3 regions of the Mesorhizobium sp. M0571 genome follow, and region 2 is predicted to be linked to each of the others. Evidence: predicted binding sites of a transcription regulator. Region 2 holds the regulator's gene; each other region holds the start of a gene.

Region 1 (4,157 bases), on a different contig from region 2:
ATAAACTGGATTGAAGCATGAAAGCCGTCATCTGCCGCTCGCCCGGCGACCTTGTCCTTGAAGATCGGCCGGCGCCGGCCGCGCCGCCCTCCGGCTGGGCGCTGGTCGCGGTCAGCCATGTCGGCATCTGTGGCACCGACTATCACATCTTCGAAGGCAAGCATCCGTTCCTCGCCTATCCCCGCATCATGGGCCACGAAGTCTCGGGAACCGTGATCGAGGCTGGCGAAGGCGTCGACCTCGCAATCGGCGAGCCGGTGATCGTCAATCCCTACCTCGCTTGCGGCCAATGCATCGCCTGCCGGCAAGGCAAGCCGAATTGCTGCGTGAAGATCGAGGTGCTCGGCGTCCACCGCGACGGCGCCATGTGCGAGCAGATCCTGGTGCCGGCGCAAAATCTTTATCCGGCAAACGGCCTGTCGCTGGCCGATGCCGCCGCCGTCGAATTCCTGGCGATCGGCGCCCATGCAGTACGGCGCTCGCTGGCTCAATCCGGCGCACGCACCCTGGTCATAGGCGCGGGCCCGATCGGGCTCGGCACGGCGCTGTTTGCCCGCATCGCCGGGCTCGATGTGACACTGCTCGACATGAGTACGGAGAGGCTGGGTTTTGCCGAAAGCGAACTCGGCTTCGCGACGCACGACGGCTCGCAGGGAGCTGCCCCCGAACTGGTCCGACAGGCGACCGGCGGCGATGGTTTTGACGCGGTGTTCGACGCCACCGGCAGCACCCGATCGGTGCAGTCGGCCTTCGCCCATGTCGCGCATGGCGGAACATTGGTGCTGGTTAGCGTCGTCAAGGACGACATCAGCTTTTCCGACCCTGAATTCCATAAGCGGGAAATGATGCTGATCGGCAGCCGCAACGCCCTGCGTGCCGATTTCGACCATGTCGCCGCCTCGATCCGCAACGGCGCGGTGCCGCTGGCAAAGCTCGTCACGCACCGCACGACGCTTGGCGAGACGCGGCGCGACCTCGCCCGCTGGGCGCATGAGAAATCCGGGTTGATCAAGGCGGTCATCCAGGTCGGGTGATGCCGAAGCTGGCGCGCCTCAGAGAGCCGAAAGTTTCAGCTCGACGCGCTCCGCTGGGAACCGCGTTTCGGCAAACTGGATCGGCTTTCCGTCCGGCGTGACGTTGACGGCGACCGTGACCAGCACGATGGCCCCTGGCTGGAGGTCGAGGTCGGCAAGATCGGCGGCATCCGCATGGCGCGCCGACAGCACCGTCGACTGCCGGAGATAGTCGCTGACGCCGAAGCGCTGGAGCGATGCGGTGATGGATCCGGTCTCCGCCATGACGGCATCGATGCCGGCAAAGCGCTTGGCGTCGAACCAGCCGGTGGCCCGTGACACCGCCTGTCCGTCGGCTTCACCGCGCGTCTCCAGGCGAATGACGTCGGACCCTTTGGCAAGGCCCAACCCTTCGGCGACGCGCCGGCTGGCCGGCTCGACCGCCGACGCCAGCAAGACGCTCCTGCGCTCCGACGCCTGGCCCTGCAGGCCTTCGGAAAAGCGCGTGCGCGTGCCGATCGGATAGGACAGCCGCCTGCGCGACAGCACGAAAGTGCCACGCCCCTGCTCTGCCTTGAGCACACCCTCCTGCACCAACGCCGCGATGGCGCTGCGCACCGTGTGGCGGTTGACGCCATAGCGCTCGGCTAGCACGATCTCCGGCGGCAGTGCCGCGTTCTCGGGAAAATCCCCGATAGCGATCGAACGCAGGATCTGGTCGGCGATCTGGCGCCACAGTGCAACACCGCTGCGCCGCTCGATGCTGTTGGCATGCCCGATCATTCCCGCCCCCAACTTTGCGCCCACTTTGGCTCTTGTCACTCACCCGTCATGGACACGCGCTAGATAACGGGTATAATTTGTATAGTTGTCTATATCAATAGACAAATTAAGCGCACAAGGAGCACCGGCCATGCGGGGACAGGAAGCGCGAGAGCAGGCCGAGCGCAAAGCCGCCATGGCGACACTGGCACAAGCCCCCGGCGACGATATCGTCCGTCTCTGGAATGAGTCCGGCCTGCCTTCCCAGGCGGAGCTTTTGCGTGGTCCCGAAACCGGCCTGGTTACGGTGCGCGGTCGCATTGGCGGTGGCGGTGCGCCCTTCAATGTCGGCGAGGCGACGGTCACCCGCGCCACGGTGCGGCTTGCGTCCGGGCAGGTCGGCCACTGCTACGCACTCGGCCGCGACAAGCAAAAGGCAAGGCTGGCAGCGATTGCCGACGCGCTCTGGCAGGACCCCGCCCACCGTAACGCAGTCGAGACCAGGATCGTCGCCCCCTTGCAGGCCGCACTGACCAAGGCGCGTGAACAGCGCCGCGCCGAGACGGCGGCGACCAAGGTCGACTTCTTCACCATGGTACGCGGAGAAGACTGATGGACGCAGCCGTGCAATCGATCGAAGGCGGTTTCGCCGATCCGGTCTTCAACGCGCAGACGGTGTTCCGCGCCGTCATGGACGCGATGGCACGGCCGGGCAGCGTGCAGCCCCTGCCGGTCCTTGCCCACCCTCCGGCGCCGCTGTCGGCCACCGCCGGCGCCATAGCCCTGGCGCTGTGCGACAACGACACGCCGCTCTGGCTCGACCCGGCTTTGCAGGCCTCGCCCGCTATCAAATCCTGGCTCGGCTTCCATACCGGCGCGCCACTGGCCAACACGCCGGCCGACGCACATTTCGCGCTGATCGCCTCGCCGGCCGAGATGATGGCGCTCGACGGCTTTTCGCAAGGCACCCAGGACTATCCGGACCGTTCCACGACGCTGATCCTCGAGGTCAGCGATCTCGTCTCCGGCGCTCCGCTATTGCTCGAAGGCCCCGGCATCGAACGGACGGCGACGATCGCGCCGGCACGGATGCCGCGTCATTTCGTCGAGCAGTGGAAGCAGAATAACCAGCGCTTTCCGCGTGGCGTCGACATCATCCTCGCCACCCCTGGCGGAATTGCCTGCCTGCCGCGCACGACGCGCATCAAGATGATGGAGGCATAGGATGTATGTCGCGGTAAAGGGCGGCGAAGCGGCCATTCGCAACGCTCATCAATTGCTCGCCGACCGCCGGCGCGGCGACCGTTCAGTGCCCGCACTTCGTCTCGACCAGATCGTCGAGCAGCTGGCGCTCGGCGTCGACCGGGTGATGAGCGAAGGCTCGCTCTACGACCGCGAACTGGCGGCGCTCGCCATCGTTCAGGCGCGCGGCGACATGATCGAGGCGATCTTCCTGGTTCGCGCCTATCGCACGACGCTGCCGCGCTTCGGCTACACCAGAGCGGTTGAGACCGGCACGATGCTGGTCGAGCGGCGCGTCTCGGCGACCTACAAGGACCTGCCGGGCGGCCAGCTTCTCGGCCCGACCTTCGACTATACCCACCGGCTGCTCGATCCCGAGCTTGCCGCCGGCGGCGATGTCGCCGAGCCGGAGCAGCGTGCGGGCGAGGCGGAAGCCATGCCGCGCGTCTCGGCGATCCTTGCCCGCGAAGGCCTGATCGAGCCCGACGGCGACATGCCGCAGGACCATGTCCCAGGCGACATCACCCGCGAGCCGCTCGAATTCCCGATGGCGCGTGATATCCGCCTGCAGGCGCTGTCGCGCGGCGACGAAGGGTTTCTGCTGGCGCTCGGCTATTCCACCCAGCGCGGCTATGCGCGCAATCATCCCTTCGTCGGCGAAGTCCGCATTGGCGAGGTCGAGCTGGAACTCGACGTGCCGGAACTGCCCTTCGCCGTCCCGCTCGGCTCAATCCGCGTCACCGAATGCCAGATGGTCAACCAGTTCAAAGGCTCGGCCAAGGCGCCGCCGCAATTTACCCGCGGCTACGGCCTCGTCTTCGGCCAGAGCGAGCGCAAGGCGATGGCCATGGCTTTATGTGACCGCGCGCTGCGCGCTTCGGAGTTCGGCGAGGATGTCGTTGCCGCCGCCCAGGACGAGGAGTTCGTCATCTCGCATTCCGACAATGTCCAGGCGACCGGCTTCGTCGAGCACCTCAAGCTGCCGCACTATGTCGACTTCCAGGCCGAACTCGACCTCGTGCGCCGCATGCGCGCCGAGCACGACGCCCGCGAGAACACCGGCAAGATGGAAGAGAAAAGGGAGGCCGCGGAATGACCGCCCAACCAACCGATATCGCCACCTACAACTTCGCCTACCTC
Region 2 (4,157 bases):
CCGGCATCTGACACTATTTGCCTGTATCTGACACTATTTGTCGGACATTACCGACGGCTTCCGGTTCATGAGCGGCCGCGGCAACCGGGAGGAAAGCAAAACGATGTCGGTCGGAATCCGCCATGACGATTTGCGCCGGCGCAACCGGGCGATGGTGATCTCGGCGGTGCGCCGGGCCAGCCAGCCGTCGCGTACGGAGATCGCTGCAACCACCGGCCTCAGCCATTCGACCATATCGGCGATCTCCTCCGACCTGATACGGGAAGGCATCCTCGCCGAGAGCAAGGCAAACGAGCCCGTTTCGTTGAAACGCGGTCGTCCGCAGGTCGGCCTCGCCCTCAACCCGGAAGCGGCGGCGGTGCTGACCGTGGTGTTGTCGCTGAATTTCCTGTCGGCCGCCATCATCGACTATGCGGGACAGGTGGTCGTCGAGGAACAGCGCCGGCTGGACACGCTGACCATGCCGCGCGACGAGCTGATCCGCGAATGCATGGCCATCGTCCGGCGCCGGCTGGAAGATCCAGACCTTGACGTCCGCAGTGTCGCCCGCATCGCCCTGGCGATTCAGGGAATTACCGACTCCCCTGCACGCGCCATGCTGTGGTCGCCGATCACGCCGCAGACGGACATCGCCTTTGCCGACATGCTGGAAGACGAATTCGGCATCCCGGCCACGGTGGAGAACGATTGCAATATGATGGCGGTGGCTTTGCGCTGGCGCGATCCGGATCGCTATCGCGACGACTTCATCGCCATCCTGCTTTCGCACGGCATCGGCATGGGGCTGGTGCTGAAGGGCGAGCTGTTCACCGGCACGCATTCCTCGGGCGGCGAGTTTGGCCACATGATCCATCGTCCAGGCGGCGCGCTCTGCCGTTGCGGGCGGCGCGGCTGCATCGAGGCCTATGCAGGCAATTACGCCATCTGGCGCAACGCTACGGGGATGAGCGAAGACAGCAAACCGGTCGCCGACGTCAGCGACGCCGACATGCGCGCGTTGGCGGCCCGGGCCCGCGAGAAGGATGGGCCGGAACGCGAGGCCTACCGCAGGGCCGGCGAAGCGCTGGGTTTCGGTCTCGGCTCGTTGTTCGCGCTGATCGATCCAGCACCGGTCGCGATGGTCGGCGTCAGTGCCGCCGCCTTCGATCTGATCGAGCCGGCCTTGCGCAAGGCCATCGCCCAGACCGCCGGTGGCCAGCATTCGAGCTCGATCTCCTTCGACACCGAGCCGAACGAATTGCCGCTGATCCGCGAAGGCTGCGCGATGCGGGCGTTAAGCTTCGTCGACCAGGAGATTTTCGCGCCGGGCGCGCAAATGAGGCCCGGCATCAGAAAGAACGTAGCCTGACCAGGCAGGTCAATCTTCCCTGATCGCATAGCCGGCACCGCGGATGGTGCGGATGACATCCGGCATGCGGCCGTTATTGACGGCTTTGCGCAGCCGCCCGACATGCACGTCGACGGTGCGTTCGTCGATGTAGATCGTCTCGCCCCAGACATTATCGAGCAACTGGCTGCGCGAGAAGACGCGGCCGGGATGCCGCATCATGAATTCGAGCAGCCGGAATTCGGTCGGCCCGAGCCGGATTTCGCTCTTCTTGCGATAGACCCTGTGCGATTCGCGATCGAGCACGATGTCGCCGACCTTCAGCACGCTGGACAGCACTTCCGGCTTGGCGCGGCGCAGCAGCGCCTTGACCCTGGCCATGAATTCCGGTGTCGAAAACGGTTTGACCAGATAGTCGTCGGCGCCGGTCGAAAGACCGCGCACCCGGTCGCTCTCCTCGCCGCGCGCGGTCAGCATGATGATCGGCAGCCGCTCGGTTTCGGGGCGCACCCGCAACCGTCGGCAGAGCTCGATGCCGGAAACCGCTGGTATCATCCAGTCGAGCACCAGAAGATCGGGCACATTCTCCTGCAAACGGATCTCGGCTTCGTCGCCGCGTGTCACCACCTCGACCTGGTAGCCTTCGGATTCGAGATTGTAGCGGAGCAGCACACCCAACGGCTCCTCGTCCTCCACCACCATTATGCGTGGTGCGATCATCGGCTGGGCACCCCCATCATGTCACCGGTGCGGACATTGTCGTTTCGTCCTGCTTCGGACGATTGACAGGCAATTGCTCGCCGGTCAGCACATAATACGCATTTTCGGCGATGTTGGTGACATGGTCGCCGATCCGCTCCAGATTCTTGGCGCAGAACAGCAGATGCGTGCAAGCGGTGATGTTGCGCGGGTCTTCCATCATGTACGTCAACAGCTCGCGGAACACGGACGTGTATTTGACGTCGATGCGCTCGTCGGCGGCGCGTAGCTTGGCCAGCGCGGCCGCATCGCCGGCAGCATACTCCTCGATGACGCCCTGCACCTGGATGAGCACCAGCTGCGCCATCGCATCGATGGAATGCGATAGGTCGCGCGGCGTGACGCTGAGGCCGACCGCACTCACACGCTTGGCGATATTCTTGGCAAGGTCGCCGATGCGTTCGAGGTCGCCGGCCATGCGGATCGCCCCGACGACATGGCGCAGATCGTGGGCCATCGGCTGGCGCTTGGCGATCAGGGTGATGGCGCGGTCGTCCAGTTCGCGTTGACGCGCATCCATGATGGCGTCGTCCGAAACAACGCGCTGCGCCAGCGCATTGTCGGAATTCAACAGGGCCTTGGTCGCCCCGCCGACCATCGAACCGGCGAGGTCGGCCATGTCGCGGATCAGCTTGCTGATCTGCTCGAGATCCTCGTCGAAAGACGCGACTGTATGTTCGGCCATGATATTGTCCTCGTCTGCGTGATCGGCACCGCTCAGCCGAAGCGGCCGGTGATGTAGTCCTGCGTGCGCTTCTCGCGGGGCGACGTGAAGATCTTCTCGGTCCGGTCGAACTCGACCAGCTCACCCAGATACATGAAGGCAGTCTGGCGCGACACGCGCGCCGCCTGCTGCATGTTGTGAGTGACGATGACGATCGTGTAGTCGGCTTGCAATTCGTCGATCAGTTCCTCGATCTTGGCGGTCGACAGCGGGTCGAGGGCCGAGGCCGGTTCGTCGAGCAGAATGACTTCCGGCTTCACTGCCACGGTGCGGGCAATGCAGAGCCGCTGCTGCTGGCCGCCGGAGAGGCTCAAGCCGCTGGCGTTGAGCTTGTCCCTGACCTCGCCCCAAAGCGCGGCACGCTTCAACGCCTGTTCGACGCGGCCGTCCATCTCGGACTTGCCGAGATTCTCGTAGAGCCTGACGCCGAAGGCGATGTTCTCGTAGATCGACATGGGGAACGGCGTCGGCTTCTGGAACACCATGCCGATCTTGGTCCTGAGCAGGTTGAGATCCTGCGACCGGTCGAGAATGTTCTTGCCGTCGAGCAGGACCTGGCCCTCGGCTGTCTGTTTCGGGTAGAGCTCGTAGATGCGGTTGAAGACGCGCAGCAGCGTCGACTTCCCGCAGCCCGAAGGCCCGATGAAGGCCGTGACACTGCGCTCGGGCAGCGACAGGCTGATGTCCTTCAGCGCCTTGCTCTGGCCGTAGTAGAAGTTGAGGTTCTTGACCTCGATCTTCGTCTTCTCGGCGACCGTTTCGGTCATCGTCATGTCCGGGGACAACATCTGTGTCATCTGTCCTCTCTGCGTCCGGTAAGGCTGCGGGCGAGGATGCTCAAGCCCAGAACCGTCAGGGTGATTATGAGTGCGCCGGTCCACGCCAGCTGCTGCCATTCCTCGTAAGGGCTGAGAGCGAACTGGAAGATGGTCACCGGCAGGCTGGCCATCGGCGCGTTGATATTGCTGCTCCAGAACTGGTTGTTGAGCGCGGTGAAGAGCAGCGGCGCCGTCTCGCCGGAAATGCGTGCTATCGACAGCAATATGCCGGTGACGATGCCGGACAATGCGGCGCGGTAGGCGACCGAACGGATCACCACCCAGCGCGGCGCGCCGATCGCGGCGCCGGCTTCACGCAACGCGTTCGGCACCAGGTTGAGCATGTCTTCAGTAGTGCGCACGACCACCGGAATGACCAGGATGGCAAGCGCAACGGCGCCGGCAATCGCCGAGAAATGCCCCATTGGCCGCACCATCAATTCATAGACGAACAAGCCGATGATGATCGACGGCGCCGACAACAGGATGTCGTTGATGAAGCGGACGACGGTGGTGATGCGCGAAAAGC
Region 3 (4,157 bases), on a different contig from region 2:
CAGCCACTTTGCCCGTGGTCTCGGGGAAGAAATCGGGCGCCGCATGGCGCTTGCCGAACATCATGTCGTATTGCAGCAGACGGAAGTCGCGGATTGCCGGGTCGATCTCTTTCTGACGCGACCAATCGGGGGTGGCGTCGCCCCCCGGTGCCAACAGCAAATTGCGGTCGATGACGCGGTAGCGCTCCCGCAACTGGCCGAGGAAGCCAGTGTAATAGGGATGGCTGATGCCGGCCGTCTTCAGGATATGGTAGGGCAGGAAGGCCGGGCTGACGGCGCCCAGATCCTCGGCCGGCCCGCTGCGGTTCGACCAGACGATCAGCGGCGTCTGGTGGTGCAGCAGCATCTGGTCGGCCGCCTCCTTGCGCGGCGCGACATTGTCCTTCAGGAAACCGGTCTCGACGTAGACCGGCCCAAGCGGCGGCAGATGGTCGCCGAAGAAGGCGATGACCGTCGGCCGCTCGCGTGTCTTCGCCCATTCGATCAGCCGCTCAAGGCCGCGGTCCGCATCGGAAGAGCCTTCGGCGTAGCTCAACAGCGATTCACGCGCCCATTGGCTGATCGGCGCCTGCACCTTGTGGGTCGGATTGTTATAGCGATACGGCTCATACGGTCCGTGGTTCTGCAGGCTGACGGCGAAAAAGAAGACCGGCTCGGCACTGGTATCGGCCTCGTGGATGATCTCGTCGGTCATCGCGGCGTCCGACGCGAGCGGTCCGCGTTTTTGCATGGGCGGCAGCGTCTCCTCGGACTTGAAGTCGTTGAAGCCGAAATCGGCATAGACGGCTCCCCGGTTCCAGAACCAGTTGGTGCCGGGATGGATGGCGCGTGTCCGGTAGCCCTGGCTTTTCAGGAAGGTGGCGAGCGAGGGGGTCGGTGTCCGCACATATTGCTGGTAGGGAATGCTGCCCGCCGGCAGGAAGGCGTTGGAAAAGCCGGTCAGGGCCTCGAACTCGATGTTGGCCGTCATGCCGCCGAATTCGGGCGAGAACATATAGCCCGAGCGCAGTGCCCGCACATTGGGGATCGGATCGGGCGTGATGGTGACGCCGGGCAGCTTGGTCGGATCCCAGAACGATTCGCTCATGACGACGATGATGTCGGGCTTCTCGGCAGGTATCGAGGCCGTCACCTGCGGTTTGCCGATCGCCGCGATCGCCTTGCCGGAATAGCCGGGCGGCGCCGAGACATGGGCCATCGGGACGTTCAGCGCGAAGGCGAGCGCAAAACCGTTCGAGGCATAGTTTTCCTTCTGGTCCCACATGATCGGGATGATCTGCAGCCGGTCGCGCGTCCACGAGAAAGTGGCATAGTCCATGATGGAGACGAAGAAGGCGATCAGCGGCACCGTCAGCGTCAGCCGGGCAAGGCGGCCCTTGTGGCTGAGCGACGGAACGCGGCGGCGCCATAGCCGCCAGCAATAGACGAGCAGCGACAGCCCGCCGACGATGCCGATCGCCAGGGCAATGGCGGTTCCCGGGCGATCGCGCACCAGGAGCGGCATCAGTGCCACGATCTGCCGGGAATAGAGGAAATCGGTCGGATAGAGCGGATCGCCGAGATAGAGCGACTTCTGGTGGCCGACGAACGCCAGCGACAACGTCAGCGGCGCGACGATCATCAGGCTCTGATGGCTGCGGCCAAGCACGGCGTCGAGGCCGATGAGGATCAGCGCAAAAATAATGATTGTGGTCCAGCCGGGTTTGAAGGGCTGCAGAAAGAAGTCGATGGTGCCGGCAAAGTTGCCGCGCACGATCAGTTCGATGGCGAACACCAGGATGGCCGCGGCCAGCAAGCTGATAAGGCCATAGCGGATGACAGGCCATTTGCGCGCCGGCAGATAGCCGGTGGATGGATCGCCTTCGAGAAACTGTGGCGCGGCCTCGGCTGCGCTGTTCTTGGTCTTTGCCACTTCAATAGTTCCCCGGCCCGCAACAAAAGCGTCACTCGACTGTCATCGAACTGTCACGCAAAGCTAGCGCCTGTGGCGGAAATAAGAAGAGCCAGCAAACAAATCGTGAGCGGTTTTCATCATGAGTGATCGCCAAAAAGCCTGCCGAAACAGGCACTCGGCCGACGTTGCGCGGTCGAGGTTGGACTTGACTTGGCCGCACGCCTTGCGTCACAGGCAACCAGAACCAGCAGCTGGGAGCCGCCGATGGCCATCGCATTCACCTTTCCGGGGCAGGGCAGCCAGGCTGTCGGCATGGGCAAGGACCTCGCCGACGCCTTTGTGGAATCGCTGCGGATCTTCGAGGAAGTCGACGATGCGCTCGGCGAAAATCTATCGAAGCTGATCTGGGAAGGTCCGGAAGAGACGCTGACGCTGACCGCCAACGCCCAGCCGGCGCTGATGGCGGTGTCGCTTGCCGCAATTCGGGCGCTGGAGGCGCGCGGCTTCTCACTGGAAGATAAGGTCACCTATGTCGCCGGCCATTCGCTTGGCGAATATTCGGCACTTGCAGCCGCCGGTTTCGTTTCGGTCGCCGACGCCGCCCGGCTGTTGCGCATCCGCGGCAATGCCATGCAGGCGGCGGTACCGGCCGGAGAGGGCGCCATGGCGGCGATTATCGGGCTGGAACAGGCTGACGTCGAGGCGGCTTGCGCCGAGGCCGCCCACGGCGCGGCCAAAGATCCGGCGCACGCCTTGGTTTGCCAGATCGCCAATGACAATGGCGGCGGCCAGCTGGTGATCTCAGGCGCCAGGCCGGCGGTCGAACTGGCGGCGAAGCTATGCACGGAGAAGGGCGCAAAGCGGGCGCTGATGCTGCAGGTCTCGGCGCCCTTCCATTCGGCACTGATGAAGCCGGCGGCCGAGATCATGCGGGAGGCGCTGGCGGGAGTGCAGAAGAATGCGCCGGTCGTGCCGCTGGTCTCCAATGTTACGGTGATCCCGACGAGCGATCCGGACGAGATCGCCCGCCGCCTCGTCGAACAGGTGGTCGGGCGCGTGCGCTGGCGCGAAACGGTGGAGTGGTTCGGCGCGAATGGCGTTGCGACACTATATGAAGTGGGCGCCGGCAAGGTTCTGTCGGGGCTGGCGCGGCGCATCAACCGCGATATTGCCACCAGTGCCATCGGATCCGCGGCGGATGTCGAGGCGGCGCTGGCGGCACTTGCATAATCAACTGGCGATTTGACCCCGCTCCATGCGAAGGGTGTTCGCTCAGATCAGGAGACAAGAATGTTCGAATTGACCGGCCGCAAGGCGCTCGTCACCGGCGCATCGGGAGGCATCGGCGAGGCGATCGCCCGCGTGCTGCATGGCCAGGGCGCCATCGTCGGCCTGCACGGCACACGCATCGAGAAACTGGAGGCGCTGGCCGCCGAACTGGGCGACCGGGTCAAGCTGTTCCCGGCCAATCTTTCCAATCGCGACGAGGTCAAGGCGCTCGGCCAGAAGGCGGAGGCCGACCTCGAAGGCGTCGACATCCTCGTCAACAATGCCGGCATCACCAAGGACGGGTTGTTCGTACGCATGGCTGATGCCGACTGGGATAGCGTGCTCGAGGTCAACCTGACCGCCGTGTTCCGGCTGACCCGCGAGCTTACCCATCCGATGATGCGGCGCCGACATGGCCGCATCATCAACATCACTTCAGTGGTCGGCGTCACCGGCAATCCCGGCCAGACCAATTACTGCGCCTCCAAAGCCGGTATGATCGGCTTTTCCAAATCGCTGGCGCAGGAGATCGCCACCCGCAATATCACCGTCAACTGCGTCGCCCCGGGCTTCATCGAATCGGCGATGACCGACAAGCTCAACGACAAGCAGAAAGAGGCGATCATGGCGGTGATCCCGACCCGGCGCATGGGCACGGGCGCTGAAGTCGCCTCTGCCGTCGCCTACCTCGCTTCCAATGAGGCAGCCTACGTCACCGGCCAGACCATTCATGTCAATGGCGGCATGGCGATGATCTAACACTTGGGAAAACGCTTCATTCCGTCTTGGATGCACGGCATTTTTCGTGTAATGCCGCCCGCAACCCGGCGGTTCGGGCAAAAACCGGTCCTGTTCCGCTGCGTTTCCGGCAGGACCATCTTTCAGCTTGATTAGCGGCATTCTGCCCGCTAACGAAGACAGACAACCAAAAGACGAGGATGCCCAAATGAGTGACACCGGAGAGCGCGTCAAGAAGATCGTCATCGAGCACCTT

The links. The regulator PhoB, encoded in region 2, activates phosphate uptake and scavenging genes when phosphate is short. The targets are predictions, from matches to a motif close to TGTCATNNANCTGTCAT.
Region 1: phnF (phosphonate metabolism transcriptional regulator PhnF) is a predicted target of PhoB. The motif match lies at 1,830-1,846, and genes of this name have one in related genera.
Region 3: NKI85_RS23670 (LTA synthase family protein) is a predicted target of PhoB. The motif match lies at 1,953-1,969, and genes of this name have one in related genera.

Annotation. Positions count from the first base shown of each region.
Region 1 is NZ_JAMYQT010000013.1:91,005-95,161, forward strand. It holds gene NKI85_RS17190 (ABC transporter permease) at 1-4, shown strand, start outside; gene NKI85_RS17195 (zinc-binding alcohol dehydrogenase family protein) at 18-1,034, shown strand; gene phnF (phosphonate metabolism transcriptional regulator PhnF) at 1,053-1,796, opposite strand; gene phnG (phosphonate C-P lyase system protein PhnG) at 1,927-2,388, shown strand; gene phnH (phosphonate C-P lyase system protein PhnH) at 2,388-2,999, shown strand; gene NKI85_RS17215 (carbon-phosphorus lyase complex subunit) at 3,001-4,113, shown strand; gene NKI85_RS17220 (alpha-D-ribose 1-methylphosphonate 5-phosphate C-P-lyase PhnJ) at 4,110-4,157, shown strand, end outside.
Region 2 is NZ_JAMYQT010000001.1:408,540-412,696, reverse strand. It holds gene NKI85_RS02025 (ROK family protein) at 104-1,348, shown strand; gene phoB (phosphate regulon transcriptional regulator PhoB) at 1,358-2,047, opposite strand; gene phoU (phosphate signaling complex protein PhoU) at 2,064-2,771, opposite strand; gene pstB (phosphate ABC transporter ATP-binding protein PstB) at 2,804-3,607, opposite strand; gene pstA (phosphate ABC transporter permease PstA) at 3,604-4,157, opposite strand, start outside.
Region 3 is NZ_JAMYQT010000021.1:95,438-99,594, forward strand. It holds gene NKI85_RS23670 (LTA synthase family protein) at 1-1,912, opposite strand, end outside; gene fabD (ACP S-malonyltransferase) at 2,159-3,124, shown strand; gene fabG (3-oxoacyl-[acyl-carrier-protein] reductase) at 3,185-3,922, shown strand; gene NKI85_RS23685 (acyl carrier protein) at 4,110-4,157, shown strand, end outside.